Regions from separate parts of the Romboutsia sp. LXY-2 genome, predicted to be linked through region 1. Evidence: riboswitches for the same ligand, from Rfam matches in the RefSeq annotation. Region 1 holds a riboswitch; the other holds the start of a gene.

Evidence for each region. A riboswitch is a leader RNA that binds a small molecule or an ion and turns the genes downstream of it on or off. The one in region 1 is predicted to bind cyclic di-GMP.
Region 2: another riboswitch for cyclic di-GMP. It lies ahead of ACI48P_RS00965 (NPCBM/NEW2 domain-containing protein); the one in region 1 lies ahead of ACI48P_RS17070 (hypothetical protein).

What each region holds. Positions count from the first base shown of each region.
Region 1 covers NZ_JBKFGI010000011.1:216,051-224,645, reverse strand. Annotated here, with positions in the region: gene rfbB (dTDP-glucose 4,6-dehydratase) at 5-958, shown strand; gene ACI48P_RS17080 (hypothetical protein) at 1,262-1,789, shown strand; gene ACI48P_RS17075 (tyrosine-protein phosphatase) at 1,946-2,734, shown strand; cyclic di-GMP riboswitch class I at 2,843-2,926, shown strand; gene ACI48P_RS17070 (hypothetical protein) at 3,080-4,000, shown strand; gene ACI48P_RS17065 (YHYH domain-containing protein) at 4,188-5,237, shown strand; gene ACI48P_RS17060 (hypothetical protein) at 5,253-5,441, shown strand; gene treR (trehalose operon repressor) at 5,479-6,198, opposite strand; gene treP (PTS system trehalose-specific EIIBC component) at 6,486-7,925, shown strand; gene treC (alpha,alpha-phosphotrehalase) at 8,075-8,595, shown strand, end outside.
Region 2 covers NZ_JBKFGI010000001.1:204,881-213,475, forward strand. Annotated here, with positions in the region: gene ACI48P_RS00965 (NPCBM/NEW2 domain-containing protein) at 10-5,022, opposite strand; cyclic di-GMP riboswitch class I at 5,207-5,289, opposite strand; gene ACI48P_RS00970 (DUF5616 domain-containing protein) at 5,289-5,498, opposite strand; gene ACI48P_RS00975 (FUSC family protein) at 5,612-6,541, shown strand; gene ACI48P_RS00980 (cupin domain-containing protein) at 6,711-7,211, shown strand; gene ACI48P_RS00985 (DUF4179 domain-containing protein) at 7,614-8,595, opposite strand, start outside.

The DNA of each region.
Region 1 (8,595 bases):
GAATATGAATAAAAAAATATTAATTACAGGAGGAGCTGGCTTTATAGGTTCTAACTTGATTAAGTATATGGTTAATAAATACCCTGAATATAGCATAGTAAATTTAGATTTATTGACTTATGCAGGAAATCTAGATAATTTATTAGATATTGAAGATAAGGTAAATTATAAGTTTATAAAAGGAGATATTTCTGATAAAAGTTTTGTATTTAACTTATTTGAGGAAGAGAGATTTGATATAGTAATAAATTGTGCAGCAGAGTCACATGTTGATAATTCTATAAAAGATCCTGGTATATTTATTATGACAAATGTTATTGGAACACAGGTATTATTAGATGCGAGTAGAGAGTATGGAGTTAAGAGATTTCATCAAATATCAACAGATGAAGTGTATGGAGATTTACCACTAGATAGACCAGATTTATTATTTACAGAGGATAGTATTATTAACCCTAGCTCACCCTATTCAGCATCAAAAGCTAGTGCTGATCTATTGGTTTTATCATATTTTAGAACTTATGGTATGGATGTTACTATATCTAGATGCTCTAATAATTATGGACCTAATCAACATAATGAAAAGTTAATACCTCTTATGATTAAGAAGATTATTAACGATGAAAAGTTACCTATATATGGTGATGGAAGAAATGTTCGAGATTGGTTACATGTTTATGATCATTGTAGCGCTGTTGACTTAATAATTCATAAAGGTAAGGCAGGAGAGGTTTATAATGTTGGTGGAAATAATGAAAAGACTAATTTAGAGATAGTAAAGATCTTGCTAAATGTGCTTGGAAAGTCTGAAGATTTAATTAGTTTTGTCAAAGATAGACCTGGTCATGATATGAGATATGCAATAGATGCTAATAAGATTAAAGAAAAACTTGGATGGAATCAAGTTTATGATTTTGATAAGGGTATACGTGAGACTGTAAAGTACAAATTAATCTAAACTAATTAAAGGACCCCTTATGAGTCGTTTTTTATTTACATCTATAAAGGTAGGCTTGGATTAGATACAGATGCTAAGGTGTTGTATACGTTTATTGATGGGAACTTGGTGTATAAAGCATTGTCAAAATATTAGTTATTAATATATCATTTGTGCCTTATTAAGACATAGGGGATTAATAATAGAAGATAAATAATTTTTTGTAGGAAAATATATACATCTAATAAATGTATATATTTTCATTTTATGATAAAATAATACTAAGGAAATGATTATAAATATATAGTAGTTGAGGGGTAAGATATGAAAAAACAAGAACAAAAGATAATAGTAGGAGGGGTACTAGTAACGGCTTTAGCTACAGCAGGATTTTGTACAAGCCAGGGTAGCTTAGCATCAGCGGATAACTACAAGAGTCCTCCAGCTCATGTATTAGAGGAAGAACCTAAAGTAGAAGAAGAAAAAGAAGAAGTAGAGGTAACTGAGGAAGAAGCGACACCGGAGGAAGAAGTAGAAGTAGATACAGAATCAGTAAATGATGACGATGAGAGCAATGAAGTGGTAAGGCCAGAGCAAAATGAGAGACCGAATCAAAGACCAACGCCAAACCCTACACCGACGCCAAATCCATCACCAAACCCTACACCAAATCCAACTCCGACACCGGATCCAGAGCCGACACCAACACCAACACCGGATCCAACACCAGATCCTACACCAACACCGGATCCAACACCAGATCCTACACCTACTCCGGATCCAACACCAACACCAGACCCTACACCAACGCCGGATCCAGTACCAACACCAGAGCCGACTCCACAACAATAAAGGTAAAAAATATAAATAGGGACTATGTTTTAACAGTTGACTCTTATAGAATAGAGTCGGCTGTTTTATTTTGTCGTATTTTAGGTTTAAAATGTATTATAATATTAAATTTATGCTATAATAAAATCATTATTATTAGACAGGGGGAGTAAAGACATGATAGATATACATTGTCATATAGTGCCAGGTGTAGATGATGGAGCGAAGACTTTAGAGGATGCACTTTCAATGTTAAAAATAGCAGAAAGCGAAGGAATAAAAAAGATAGTAAATACTTCGCATTATCATCCTCAATTTAAATATACTAAAGGGGAGGAGCTATTAGTAGAAGTAGAAAATTTTAATAAAATCATTAAAGAAAATGGAATAGATGTCGAAGTTATAATAGGTAACGAATTATATTTTGATGATAGTTTTTTAGAGTGTATTGAGAAAAAAGAGTTTTATACTTTAAACAACAGTAGATATGTCCTTGTAGAGTTTTCACCTACTAATTTTCCTAAGAAATTAAGCGAAGTGGTCTATGAGTTTAAGATAAGAGGTTATGTGCCTATACTTGCTCATGTAGAAAGATATAATGATATTCAACAAAATCCAAGCTTATTAACTGAGGCAATAAAAGAAGGGGCACTTATACAAATAAATGCTTCTAGTGTGCTAGGTAAAGGTAGTAGTGAAGCTCATAGAATAACTGAGCTTTTATTAAAAAATAGTATAGTACACTTTGTAGGTACAGATGCACATGGGCCTGAAAGAAGAAGACCTATGATAAGAGAGGCATATGATTATGTATGTGAAGAGTATGGAGAGAAAAAAGCACAAAGATTATTTATAGAAAATCCAAGTAGAGTCATAAATAACGAAGAAGTAGAAATAGTGGTAGAAGAAGAAGACATTAAAAAGAAGAAGTCCTTTTTCTCAAAGTTTTTTAAGAAAAGTAGTTAATTATTTTAGTATTTAATATTAAATATAATTTTATTCTACATTTTTCTACAAAAGCTGCAAAAACATATATACTTTTAAACAGTTTTAATATATAATTAATTTGTTATAAAATTAAATAGGCAAACTTAGAGAAATCCAAGGACGCAAAGCTAAAGGGGCTAAGGTAATATACTATGCTAGCCAGCTGCCGATAAGAGATAATCTTATTGAAGTAACACTTATTTGATAAGTGTTTGTTTTGATGGCAGCTACCTTTATATAAGGTAGTTTTTTTACGCTTAAAAACATGTTATAGGATTATAGACTTCTAAAGGGAGAGCCTATAAAAATATTAAGGAGAATAGTGTGAAAGATAATATTAAAAACATTAAAGCAATTATAATTAGTATAACTTTAACAATAGTACTAGTGCTGACTTTTGCTGCTATATTATTCAAATTGGAAGTGTTAAATCCAACAACATATACAAAAGCATTTGAAGAGAATAAGATATACAGTGAAATCTATGAGGATATAGAAATAGAAATTAATAAGTACGTAGCTGACAATAACTTACCTAAGGGTATTTTTGATGATGTTATTAGTAAAAGTGATGTAGAAGAGGTAGTAAATAATGATATATTCTCTGCTGTGGGATACATAAAAAACGAAATGAAAAAAGTGCCTCCAATAAATATGTCAGTTTATGAATCTAGAGTAGAAGAAAGTTTAAATGAGTATGTAGAATCTGATGAATATAAAGATATTGTAAGAGCAAATTATTATAACAATGATTTTGAAAAATTAGATGTAACTGTGGTAAAACAAGAGATATTAAATGATATTGAAGATAAATTAGCAATTATAGATAACAAAACTTTAGCTGATTCACTAGGAATAATAAAGATGTCTAAGTATGCAAATATATTGGATAGTGGATTAGTGATAATAGCATTAATAGTGGCTGTATTTGTTCTTTGTGGATTATACTTCCCTATTTGGAAGAGAAGAAAGAAAAGAAAGTTTGCATGGATGGGAGCAGCTATGATAGCTTCAGGACTTCTTATGATTATAATAGGTACTGTGGGCTCTATAACTGGAGTGTATGAAAATGTAGCTGTAAATGTGCCTTACTTAGGTACGGTTATAGGAGTTGTAATAAAGGGATTAATAGGTAAGTTTAGATTAACTGGAGCAGTGTTATTAGTAGTTGGGTTATTAACAGCTAGTGTTTATGTAAAGTCTAAGCTTAAGAGAAAAGAAGATCTTTCATTAAAATTTGGATAATATATAAATAAACTCTAGAAATAGAGTTTATTTTTTTTACTTATTAATGGTTAGAAAATTAACATTCAAAAAAATACAATTCAAACATAATATTACAAATATCGACAAATAAAAGTGGTAGAATAGACAAAGAAAATTACTTTTACATTATCAACAATTAGAATTATCAGCAAAAAGGGAGAAAGAAATGATTATAAAAAGAAACAAATTTGCAAAAGTAATCGGTGCAATTTCATTATGTTTAATAATGAACATCTCAGTAGTAGATGCACACTCAGGGAGAACCGATTCTAATGGAGGCCACAGAGATAATAAAAATGTATCCGGTCTTGGAAGTTACCATTATCACCATGGCTATGGTCCACATTTACACACAAATGGTTGCCCATATGGAGGTGGTACAACTAATGGTAGTGGAGGAGTAAGCGGCTTATCAACAGTAAATACAGAAGAAAAAGAAAAAGAATCAGCTAGAACAAAGGGATATAATGATGGTTATAACGCAGGTTATGCAGGGCAGTTAAGCAACAACTCTTACTCAGGGAATTATAGTGATTTATATTCATCAAAATACAGTGAAGGTTATACAGAAGGAACAAAAAAGCTAGAATCAGAAAAAGATGAAGCAAATTCGAAAGGCTTTGAAATAGGGGTTACAGGAGCAACTATAGATACTAGTATATATAGTAATGAGGAATTAAAAAAAGCATATCATGAAGGGTATAATAAGGGAATCAAAGAGTACAAAGATAATAAAATAAAAGAATATAGCGCTATTGGTCTAAAGGATGGTAAAGAGGATAAGCCAAGTATAAATTTAGAAAATATAGATGTAGCGTTTAAAAGAGCATATCAAGAAGCTTATGATAAGGGACAAGTCATATTATCAGAAACTTACATGGAACAAGGATATAAGGATGCATTTAAAAGTACCGAGTACAAATCTCCAGCTTATGAAAATAATAAATATAATAATTGGTACAAAGAAGGTTTTGATAAAGGGATTAAGGATATAGAGCATTTAAAAGAGGTTGGATATAGTGATGGTTATAATAGAAATGAACAGAGAGTACCTGAAGGATTAGGTTATGGAAAAGGCTTATATAATCATTATTATGCTAAAGGAGAAGAAGTAGCAGATAAAGAAGCTAAAGAGGCAACAATGACTTTTAGTGGTGTTGCAGTAGCTGGTTGGTTATTAAGAAGATTTTTAGTAGCTAAGAAAAGTATTATGTAAGTAGAGGTGAATAGTATGTCAATATATAGAAATGTATGTTATAAGGTTGAAAATTTCTTTATAAAGAGAATGAGTAAGAGTGAAAGTGATTTGAAGGAGAATATGAAAAAAGCTCAGCTTTTTAGAGAAAATAAAGAGCGGGATAAGATAGAGAAGAAAAATAGTAAGAGAAAAAATAAGAGATTAGCAGAAGAAGCTATTTAAATAGTAGGCATATTTGCCTACTATTTTTTTACAATCCTTACTCATACACCCTTCTTGCGAAAGTAGTAAACTTAAATCGATCAGGTCTATGCCTAGACTCAGTATACTCAAACAAACTCCCATTATCCAAATACACAAAATTACTAATCACAGCAACCAAATTATTATTCTTCAAATCCAGATATTTCTTATCCAAAACACTACAAGGAACCACAGACACTATCTTCTGAGCACCGCTTATTTTAAGCCCTAACTTGTTTTCTACATACTCATAAATAGAGTTCATAGCATCAGCCTTAGTAATATCTTTTACAATATTAGAATTTAAATAATTAATATCGAGTATAACGTTCTCTGTATCAATATTTCTCACCCTTACCATATATATCACTTTAGTACCAACAGTAAACCCCGATTTATTGCTAAAAGACTCATCTACAATCATCTCTTCAAATATAGGAATATCAGTACTATAATTCAAAGAATTATTAGATGAAACCTCTTTGAAACTTTGTAATCCACCTACTAAAAACTTAAGAGGTTGTTTTTCCATTACAAACACCCCTTTGCCATGTACACTAGTCACATATCCATCTAGTGATAGCATTCCAATAGCTCTCCTAATAGTATTTCTACTTACTGAAAACATATCTTTTAAGTCATTTTCAGAAGGGAGCTTTTGACCGGGCTCATATTCATTAGAGATTATTTTATATTTTAAATCATTATATATATCTATGTATTTACCTACAGCCATTAAACTTTTATTCCTTTCTATATATTTATAAAAGTAATTAATCTATTTTTTATAAAACTAATTAATCTATTATTTATAAACTAACTATTGAGCATTATAGACTTATTATAACAATTTTATGTAAAATAGTCATCAAAGGATGTAAAAAGGCTAAATATATAAACACAAAGCATTAGATAATAGAAAAAGTAGAAAAAAATAAAACTTGTTTAAACAAGTTGTTGACATACTTGTTTAAACAAGTTAATATAATAGTACAAAGAAAACGTTAACAAGGAGGTTTTGAGATGGGAAAATACAAAAATGATGCAATAGAAATCGTAAAACTAATTGGGGGCAAGGAAAACATAGTTAGTGGCTCCCATTGTGTAACAAGATTAAGACTAGTACTAAAAGATGAATCAAAAGCAGACACCAAAGAATTAGAAAAATTACCTATAGTAAAAGGAACATTTACAAATGCAGGTCAGTTCCAGATAGTAATAGGTACAGAGGTAAGTGATTTATATAAAGACTTCGTAGAAGTAGCAGGCATAGAAATAGTAAGTAAAGAAGAAGTAAAAAAAGCAGCGCAAGAAAATATGAACATAGTGCAAAGAGTTATCAGTGGACTAGCTGAAATATTTATACCAATATTACCAGCTATCATCACAGGAGGTCTAATATTAGGATTTAGAAATGTTATAGGTGACTTAGCGGTATTTGGAGATGGAACACAAACACTTACAGCACTGTACCCAACATTAGCAGAAATACACAGTTTCCTATGGATACTAGGAGAAGCGATATTCCACTTCCTGCCAGTAGCAGTAACGTGGTCAACAGTTAAAAAGTTTGGTGGTTCAGAAATATTAGGTATTATATTAGGTATTACATTAGTATCACCACAATTATTAAATGCTTATGGATATGCATCAGCTGCAGCAGAAGGTACTATACCATTTTGGGATTTTGGATTATTCACTATACAAAAAGTAGGATACCAAGCACAAGTTATACCAGCAATAGTATCAGGAATACTATTATCTAAAATAGAAACAAACATGCGTAAAGTAGTACCAGATGTACTAAAAATGATAATAATACCATTCGTAGCGCTATTAGTAACAGTATTACTTTCATACATTATAATAGGACCTATATCTCGTACAATAGGTGATGGAATAGCAATATTCTTCAACAGGTTATTAACAGGACCATTCAAGATAGTAGGAGCAATAATATTTGGTTTAACATATGCACCACTTGTAATCACAGGATTACACCACACATTCATAGCAGTAGACTTACAATTAATAGCAAACGGTGGAACAATGATATGGCCACTAATAGCACTTAGTAACATAGCACAAGGAGCTGCAGCATTTGCAATATACACAGTATGTAAAAATGATCCTAAGATGAAATCAATGTCACTATCAGCTACACTATCAGCTTGGTTAGGAGTTACAGAACCAGCAATGTTTGGGGTAAACTTAAAATATAAATATGCATTCTATGCAGCATTGATAGGATCTGCATCAGCGGCTACAGTGTCTATACTTACAGGAGTATTAGCAAACTCAATCGGTATAGGTGGATTACCAGGATTCTTAGCAATCCAACCGCAATACTGGGTATCATTTATAATAGCAATGGCAGTAGCAGTAGTGGTTTCATTTGTATTAACACTAGCTTTTCACAAAAAGCAACAACTATCAAATAAAAAAAACAAAGCAACAGTTTAATAAATAAAAAATAAATCAATAAATTAATATTAATAAAGATGCTACTATTTAATATTAAAAATATATGAATATATAGAAAAGATAATATAAGGGAACTATTGATATTACATCATTAGTTTCCGTATATTTGTTAATGGAGGACATAAATTATGAACAACAAAGAATGGTACAAAAATAGCGTAGTATATCAAATATATCCAAAAAGTTTTAAAGATAGTAATAATGATGGTTTTGGAGATATCAAAGGAATAATATCCAAATTAGAGTATATAAAAAACTTAGGAGTAGATGTAATATGGCTTACACCGATATATATCTCTCCTCAAAATGACAATGGATATGATATAGCAGACTACTACAACATAGACCCGTTATTTGGATCAATGGAAGACTTTGAACAGCTACTAAAAGAAGTACACAATCGTGACATGAAACTGATACTAGACATGGTAGTCAACCATACATCGATATATCACGAGTGGTTTAAAGAAGCGTTAAAAGGAGAAGATAACCCATATCATGATTTTTATATATGGAAAAAAGGTAAGAACAACTGTCCACCAAACAACTGGGCATCTAAATTTGGTGGCTCAGCATGGAAATACGTAGAATCATTGGATAAGTACTATCTACATTTATTTGATGTGACACAGGCAGACTTAAACTGGGA
Region 2 (8,595 bases), on a different contig from region 1:
GTCATCTATCTACAAGTTAGGTTTTGAGTTAGTAATATAAAACTTAGTGTCTCCATAAGATGCAAAGTCTCCTAATAAATTTCCATCGTGATCATTAGCTATTAATTTAAGTTCTCTAACTCCACTTAAATCTATTGAAACAAATTCAGCATCACTATCTTTTCTTATTGTGTTTGATCTAAACACTTCAACACCATCTGCTAATATCCTAAAGTCTATACTTGTTCTATTATCATCGTAATTTTTATCTGTTCCTAAATATGTTGTAAAGTAATTATAATCTTTTCCTTCTAGGTTATATACTATTTCAGAATTTGTAGCAACACCGATTCCTTTATCAAATTCTTTTACAGTACCATCTACTTTTAGCTTTATCTTATTATTAGAACCTACTGCTTTGTCTTTATTTACAGTTCTCCATCCAGTTGTTGCACTTTCCCATACTACATCTGATGCATAGTTTATATCACTATATACTAATATCTCCTTAACCTTAGTAACTATATTATTATCACTATCAGTTACTGTATAAGTTACTTTATAGTTTCCAGTTTTATTAAAATTAAATCCTCCATCTTCAACTGTAATACTTTGAGTTAAGTCGCCATCTTCTATATCTGTAGCTACTACATTATCTAAAAGGTTAAATTCTGTTCCTAACTTCATTTGAACAGTCTCATCACCTATAATTAATGTTGGTTTTGCATTATTATTAGTTAACTTCGGGCTTGCTATAACTGCATGGTCAGAAGAATTTCCATTGCCACCATCGTGAATTTCTATCTTAAGTTCTTTCGCTCCTTTTATATCAGCACTTACATATACTGCATCATCTTTATGTTTTAGTACATTTGTAGTTTTTACTGTTTTTCCATCTACTACTATTTTAAATGTTATAGATGATCTATCTTGTGATTCTATACCCATATCCACACCTAAAAGAGCTTCAAACGTGTCATAATCTTTATCACTTAAATCATATACAATTTCACCATTTGCATGAATTCCAAATCCTTTTTCATACTCTTTTATTTCACCATTTCTTCTTACTTTTATGTTGGTATTTTTTCTTGGTGTTCCATACTGTGTACTTACACTTTTCCATTCTTTATCTGATAAATAGTCATATTCACTTACAACTTCAACTTGCATAGAAGCAAATGACTCTACTCCATTATCTAGTACTTTGTAATCTACATTATATATCCCAGCCTTAGATATATCTATATTATGAGTTATTTCTATATTTTCTAGCTTTTCACCCTTATAGTTAGTAGCGACAACATATTCTTTTAAATCAAATTTTTCATTTACTGCTAAAGTAATTTTTTCATCTGACTTAATATTTGGTTTAAATGCATTAACAATTATGATTTTTCCAGGGTTAAGTTTTAAATCATAAGGTATTACCTCATATCTTGCGTTTTCTGTTATATCTATATTTTCAATAACAAACTGATTAGTTCTGCTAAATCCTATAACCACTCCATCCTTTAATATTTCATATCCTAATAAATGCTTTTTGTTTTCTTCATCCATATCAAAGGTTAAGGTATTAGTTTTATTATTTTCATCTATTTTAGAGTTCACATTTACAGTTAAACTATCAGTAAATCCATTATCTTTATAATCCCTTGCATTTGAATGTATGTACCATATTTTTTGATCTAATTCTGGTAATTTAGAAAGTTCGTTTTTAGCTTCTTCAGATAAAGTAAATCCATATCTTTCAAAGTATTCTGTTAGATTTTTACCTACTATCTCACTAGAGTACTTTGCAAGTGTATCTTTTTTATCTTGATAATCTTCTATACTTGGTCTTTTCTCTCTATACATTCTTTCTAACTGTGACCAGTACCCAACCTTATAAGCTTCTAGTTGTCCAAACATTGCTAAATTAGCACCACTTACTTCCTTATAATTATGGTTTAGTGCTACATTTTTATCTACATAATTATAATCTAGATTACAACCAAAACCTTCTTTGATGTAGATTTCATTAGCCCACATATTATTAGTTACTTCTCCCCATGTTCTTTGAGGTATATCCATTTGATGTCCAACTTCATGCATAGTTCCCCATGCTATACCTTTTATGCTATTCTTATCAGTTCTTAAGAAATCATCTGCAACATGTTTTTGTATACCTATATGGTCTGATGCTGCATACGCTCCTCCAAATGGTTGCATAACTCTGACTGCGGTTCTAACATTTGTAGAGTCGTGCTGTTGTTGTGTTTTATCGTCTTCTAGACCTGCAAATTTAAATCCGTCTTCAAATCTATCACTCCAAACATTTATCCCCTCTTCAACATCTATACCTTCATTTACAAACACTTGATAAGCATCACTTGCAGTACCTGTAAATAATATTCTATCTGAATTATATTCAAATATATCTACTGCTGTATCTGGATTTGCATCCATATATTCTTTATAAGCTTTCAACTCTTCTATAAACTGAGCTTGATTATCACCTGTATTAAATACTGGGAATTTTTGTCCTCCTTCGATAGATACTACCGGTGCCTTACTTTGATTTTCATTTGTATATGGATTTAATAAATATATCGCTCCACCTTTGTTAGCTTTATGTGTCCAGTTTTCATCGTATATTTCAGGTACTATAAATTTATTGTATCCTTGTTTTAATTGATAATTTCTTCTCCAATTTCCATAATGACCTTGTGATTGAGAAAATACTATCTGCGGTAGTGGCTCATCTTTATTAGCCTCAACGTAAACTTCTATAACTTCACCTGGCTTTGCAACTATACCTGTTGTTATAAAGTTTGTACCAAATGAAGACATTAATAAATTATCACTAGCATGACCATGTACATCACCAAGTTGAGGTAGAGTTATTTTGATTTGGTCTTTTTCAAAATCATTGTTTATAACTGAATAAGCTCTATCTATAAACTCTTGTAATCTTTCTTTATTAGGATGATTATTAACTTCATTTTGTAATAAATCTATAGCTTCCTTAGAATTAAATTCTTCTTTTAAGCTTGTCATAGTTCCATCTATAAACATATTGTTTAGCTTTTCATTTATTTCATCTTGTTTGTAGAATAAAAATTCATTTGCCGTTGCCCAGTTTTGATTAGATTTTTTATACTTAAACTTTATTCTCTTAACCTCTGTTGGATTAAATTTCGCTTCTACTAATCCATTTACTCTATTATGAGAACCTGTTGATATTAATTGATATGTATCGCCCTCAGAAGTTTTTGAACCATATATTTCAAATTCTTCAGCAAAACCTTTTGTATCAACTTGTCTAGCTCCGTAAACAATTCTATCTAGTACAATATTTTCTTTAAATTCTATTTCTACTTCATTATTAAAGTCTGCTCCATTAGCTTTATTTGTTTCCCAGTATGTATTTAAATCACCATCTATTGCATTTGCTATAACTTGAGATGAATAATATCCTGCATTGTTTTTTATAGATTTTATATTACTTTTATCTATTTGAAACCTTTCGTTATATGCGCTATTTTCATATAGTTCATATTGAGATGTAATTGCTTGGCTTGGCTTTATTTGTTCATTAGCTAACAAAATTTTAGCATTTTCTATTTTTTCTTTATATACATCATATAATGGATGTATTTTCACTTCATTTTCAAGTTCTTCTAATTTTTCTATAGTATTGAACTCTTCGCTCACTACACTTAAAGTATTATCAATGAACAGTCTATCCATTTTTTCTGAGACTAAATCTTCTTTATAAAAAGCAATTTCACTAATTGTAGCCCAGTTATCTTTTCCTTTATTAAATTTAAACTTCATTCTTTTAAATTCAGTTGGATTAAAGTTAGCTTCTATTAGCCCTTTTACTACGTTATGTTTTCCTGTTGCTACTAATTCATATGTATCTCCTGAAGTTGTTTTTGAGCCATATATCTCAAACTCCTCTGCAAATCCTTTGCTATCAGATTGCCTAGCTCCATAAACTACTCTATCTAATACAACTTTTTCTTTAAAAACTAATTCTAATTCATTTTTAAATGTATCAGAGTTTACTGTATTACTTTCCCATGCAGTGTTTATATCTCCATCAGTTGCATAACTTAGAGGTTTATTCATGTTATGTCCTGCATTATTCTTAATTGACTCTATGTTTGAATTGTCCATTTTAAATACTTCATTATATTTTTCATTATCATAAAAATCAAATGAAGTTATTTTGGCTTCAGTTGCTACTACTTTATCGCTTTCTACAAGTACCTTTGCATCTTCTAATTTTTCTTTGTATGCATCATATAAAAGGTGTGTTTTAAGTTCATTCTCTAAAGCATCTATTTTTTCTATTGAGTTAAACTCTTCACTTACTACACTTAAAGTATTATCAGTGAATAGTCTATTCATCTTATTTATTACTTCATCTTCTTTATAAAACCACATTTCAGAAATACTTGCCCAGTTAGCTGTTCCTTTATCAAATACGAACTTTATCTTTTTTACATTATTTTTTTCAAAATCTATTTCTAAAAAATCTTGTGTATTTTTATGTTCTCCATCAGCTATTTTTACAAATTCTGAATCACTTGAACTAGCTCCATATATAGAAAATTTCTCTGCAAATCCTCTATCTATGCCTCTTCTATTTCCATAAACTATTCTACCTATATCTATATTTTCTTTAAACTCAACTATAACCTCATTTGTAAATATATCACTATTTAACTTTCCTGTATGCCAATATGTATTTATATCTCCATCCACTGCATCTCCTATAGGTCCTCCTAAAGAGTTTCCACCGTTAGTAGTTATAGACTGTATATTACTGTTATCAATTTTGTATGAATCATCATATTGAGATAAATTTTTTGACTCTAATGCTAAAAATTTATTTATTCTTGTTTGTGTATTATGTATTTGACTGTCATTGCTATAACTTTCTACAGTTTTAATATTTGCACTTAATTCCTCTGCAAATACTTTTATTGCAGGTGTACCTGCATTTATTGCTGTTACTACAGATAGACCTATTGCTAGCTTTCTAAATTTCATAATCTTCTCCCTCTAACTTGTATTTTTATTTTCCCCCAGTTAAAGTTCTTTGTAACAAAATTCGCCTTGCTTCATGGCACCAACGACTTCATCCGTTGCTAAAAAAAGCTACTCCAATTTTAGAGTAGCTAAAGTTTGCACAACAAATATAAGTATAATCGTCGTAATACAAAGACATACAATCTCTGGCAACTGGCTGGCATAGTTAAAACCTTAGCCCCTTTAGCTTTGCGTCACTAGATTTCTCTAGTTTTGCCTATTTATTTTTATAGATTATACCATATTATTCCAAATATATACAATATTTTTACAAATTCAAAATTAATATCTATATCAAATTCATTAAAACACTCTAGTATCTTATATCTTAGATTGCCAGAATTAGATACCGGTGAGTCTAGATAAATTTTGACTTGTTTACAATTATGTTTTTCTAAAAATTTACCTATTAGCTTAATGCTATTTCTGATTGATATTTATCACCTTATTGTTGTATTTATATTTGAATTTATTGTTTTAATCTAGTATAATTATCAAAATAATATATACTATAGGATATTAATAATTTGGAGGATAAACCTTATTACTTATGAAGAATATAGGAATGAGAACAATAAAAACAGGACTAGGAATATATTTATCAATACTACTTTCACCATTGATAGTAAAGACCCCTCTTTATGCTGCCATAGCTTGTATGATGTCTATACAAACTTCAGTAAAAGGATCAGTAGTAAAAGGTCTTAGCAGAATAAAAGGGACTATATTAGGAGGTATTATAGGTTTCTTAGTTACATATTTCTTAATGCCTAACAGTGCTATAATCTGTGGTCTTGGAGCTATATTAACAATATATTTGTGTCTTTACCTAAAGATGAAAGATGAAGTATCTATCGCTACAGTTACTTTTTTATCTATAAATTTAGGGGCTATAGGTCCTAATTTGATAGATCATTCTATTCAAAGAGTAATTGATAACTCAGTGGGTGTATTTATAGGTATTTGTATTAACTACTTTTTAGCAAGACCTAATCATGCAAAAGATGTAATCAACACCTTAGAGAACATATCATTAAGTATTGATAAATTTCTTAATTCTAAGATTTTAAAAAAGAAAAAAGTAATATTTGATATTGAAAAATTGGAGTCACTTATTGGTGTGCTTGAAAAAACACATACTGAACTTGTGGTTTCTGTAGACTATGACAGAATCGATGAGAATATAAATTTCGAAGAAAAGGAAAAGTCTATTGAAAATTTAATAACCCTTTGTAGGGAGTTGTATTTTCATATTCAATCTATTATGCATTTAGAAAGAAAGCTATTTTTAAGTAATTTTAATTATAGAAATTTGAAAGAATTATATCCAGACGATAATATCAGCTGGGAAATAGACGATGTTAAGAGCCCAGTTTTTAATTATCATTTGAGTAAAATTTTAAGTAGATACTATATTCTTAATGAAAATTTAGTTAAGATTGGAATAGAATTAGACAACAATAAAACAGATGAAGAATAATATTTATCTTTCATCTGTTTTATTATGTTTAAAAACATAAATATATTATTTATGCTTAGACTGATTCATATCATCCTAAGTTTATTTGTAATTTATTATTATTTTATTTATAATAAATTACAAATAAACTTATATATTAAATATTAAAATAGAATCGGAGGAAGTACATATGTATTCAGCAGAGTATTTCATAAAAAATTTAGATCTTGAAAAACATGTAGAAGGTGGATATTTTAAACAAACCTTTCTTTCAAGTGAAAGTATTACATCAAATGATTTAAAAACAAAATTTGAAGGAGAAAGGACACTTTGGACTAGTATCTATTTTTTATTAATGGATGGTGAAGTATCTAACTTACATAGACTAAAATCTGATGAAATGTGGTATTATCATGCTGGTTCACCTTTGACTGTTTATATGATAAGTCCAGAGGGAGAACTTACTACTCATGAACTTGGACTAAATATTGAAAATGGTGAAGTTCCACAAGTTTTAGTTCCAAAAAATTATATATTTGGTTCTTCTATGAATCATAAAGGGTTTTCGTTAGTTGGATGCATGGTTTCTCCTGGATTTGAATTTAAGGATTTTGAATTGTTTAAAAGAGATTATTTACTAGATTTATATCCTCAACACAAAGAAGTTATACTGAAATTAACTAGAGACTAATCTCTATTAGTCAAAATTAAAAGCAAGTCTTACGAAAATCAACTTAAAATATTTTTGTGTATTCTTAACCAAATTTAAAGAACAATAATCATTAATATTGAAGGACTATGATGAATATATCATAGTCCTTTTTACTTATTTCTTTCATTTTTGCAAAAAGAAATACCTACCTAATAAAAAGTGTCATTTTTAGCAAAGTACACCCACTTGATATAGAAAAATGTTCATGATTTATGCTTAGACTCAAGTGTAAAAAGTACCACGTCGTAAAACACGACGTGGCCTTTGTATTAATATCTATTTAATTTCAACAGTCTTTTCAACAGTCTCTTCTACTGTTCTCACATAATCAACACCATCTATATTTAGTATATCCGAGTGCTTAGAGTTATTATCTGCTACCTAATAATTATATTTATATAATACTACCTTTATATTAGATATATTTTCACGAGCTTCAAAGAAGTGCTTATCTATATTCCCGTAACTTTCTCCACCCTTCATACGTATTTCATTATCTTGTTCATCATACATTTTTACTTCATATAATTGTAGAATATCATCTTCTGTACGGCTCTCATTTCCATAATCTACAGTAACTATAGTCTCTAAAGGTGTAGCTATAACTGAGTCTAAAGTTACTCCATTTGAAAGACTCTCATTAATATTCACTTCTTTTTCAAAACTTCTTTCTACTTCTACAGGTACTTTAAAAGCCCAGCTCCCATTATACATTTTTGTCTCGGGCATAAATGGTATTTTCCTTCCTTGTTTTCTTGTCATAAAAGATGTTATCTTTATCTCAAAATCAAATTTATCTGGTATATCTACTCCCAATGCTTCTAAATTATATGTGTGCATTCCTACAAAAGTTTTATCATCTATAAACCCACCATTTATTCCACTAAATTCCCAAGTCGGAAGCTCCTGATCTGTAAAACTTGCTCTATTATATTCTTCTATAGTACCTAACTGTGTTATGTCTAGATGGTCATATTTTTCTTCTGTATATGTCCATTTAAATGGTTTTTCATTTTCCACTGAATATGTTACATATAGCTTATATCCATCACAAACGACTTCTTTTAAAGTTACACTTATTCCATTAGATGTTACTACTTGATCTATGGCTGTAGCATATTGAGAATATTTTGTTGGAAATAATATCTTTTCCTCAATAATCTCAAAAACATTTCCTATAATAGGTATTTTAGAAGCTAATGCTGGATTTATTATTCCAATGATTATTATTGCTGATATACTTGCAACAATAATGTTCTTTATACTTTTCTTTTTCTCATACGTTTTTTCATGTGAGGCTTTTTTTATTCCTTCTTTAATAAAAGAATCTATTCTATCAGGAACTTCTATTTCATCAAAGTAA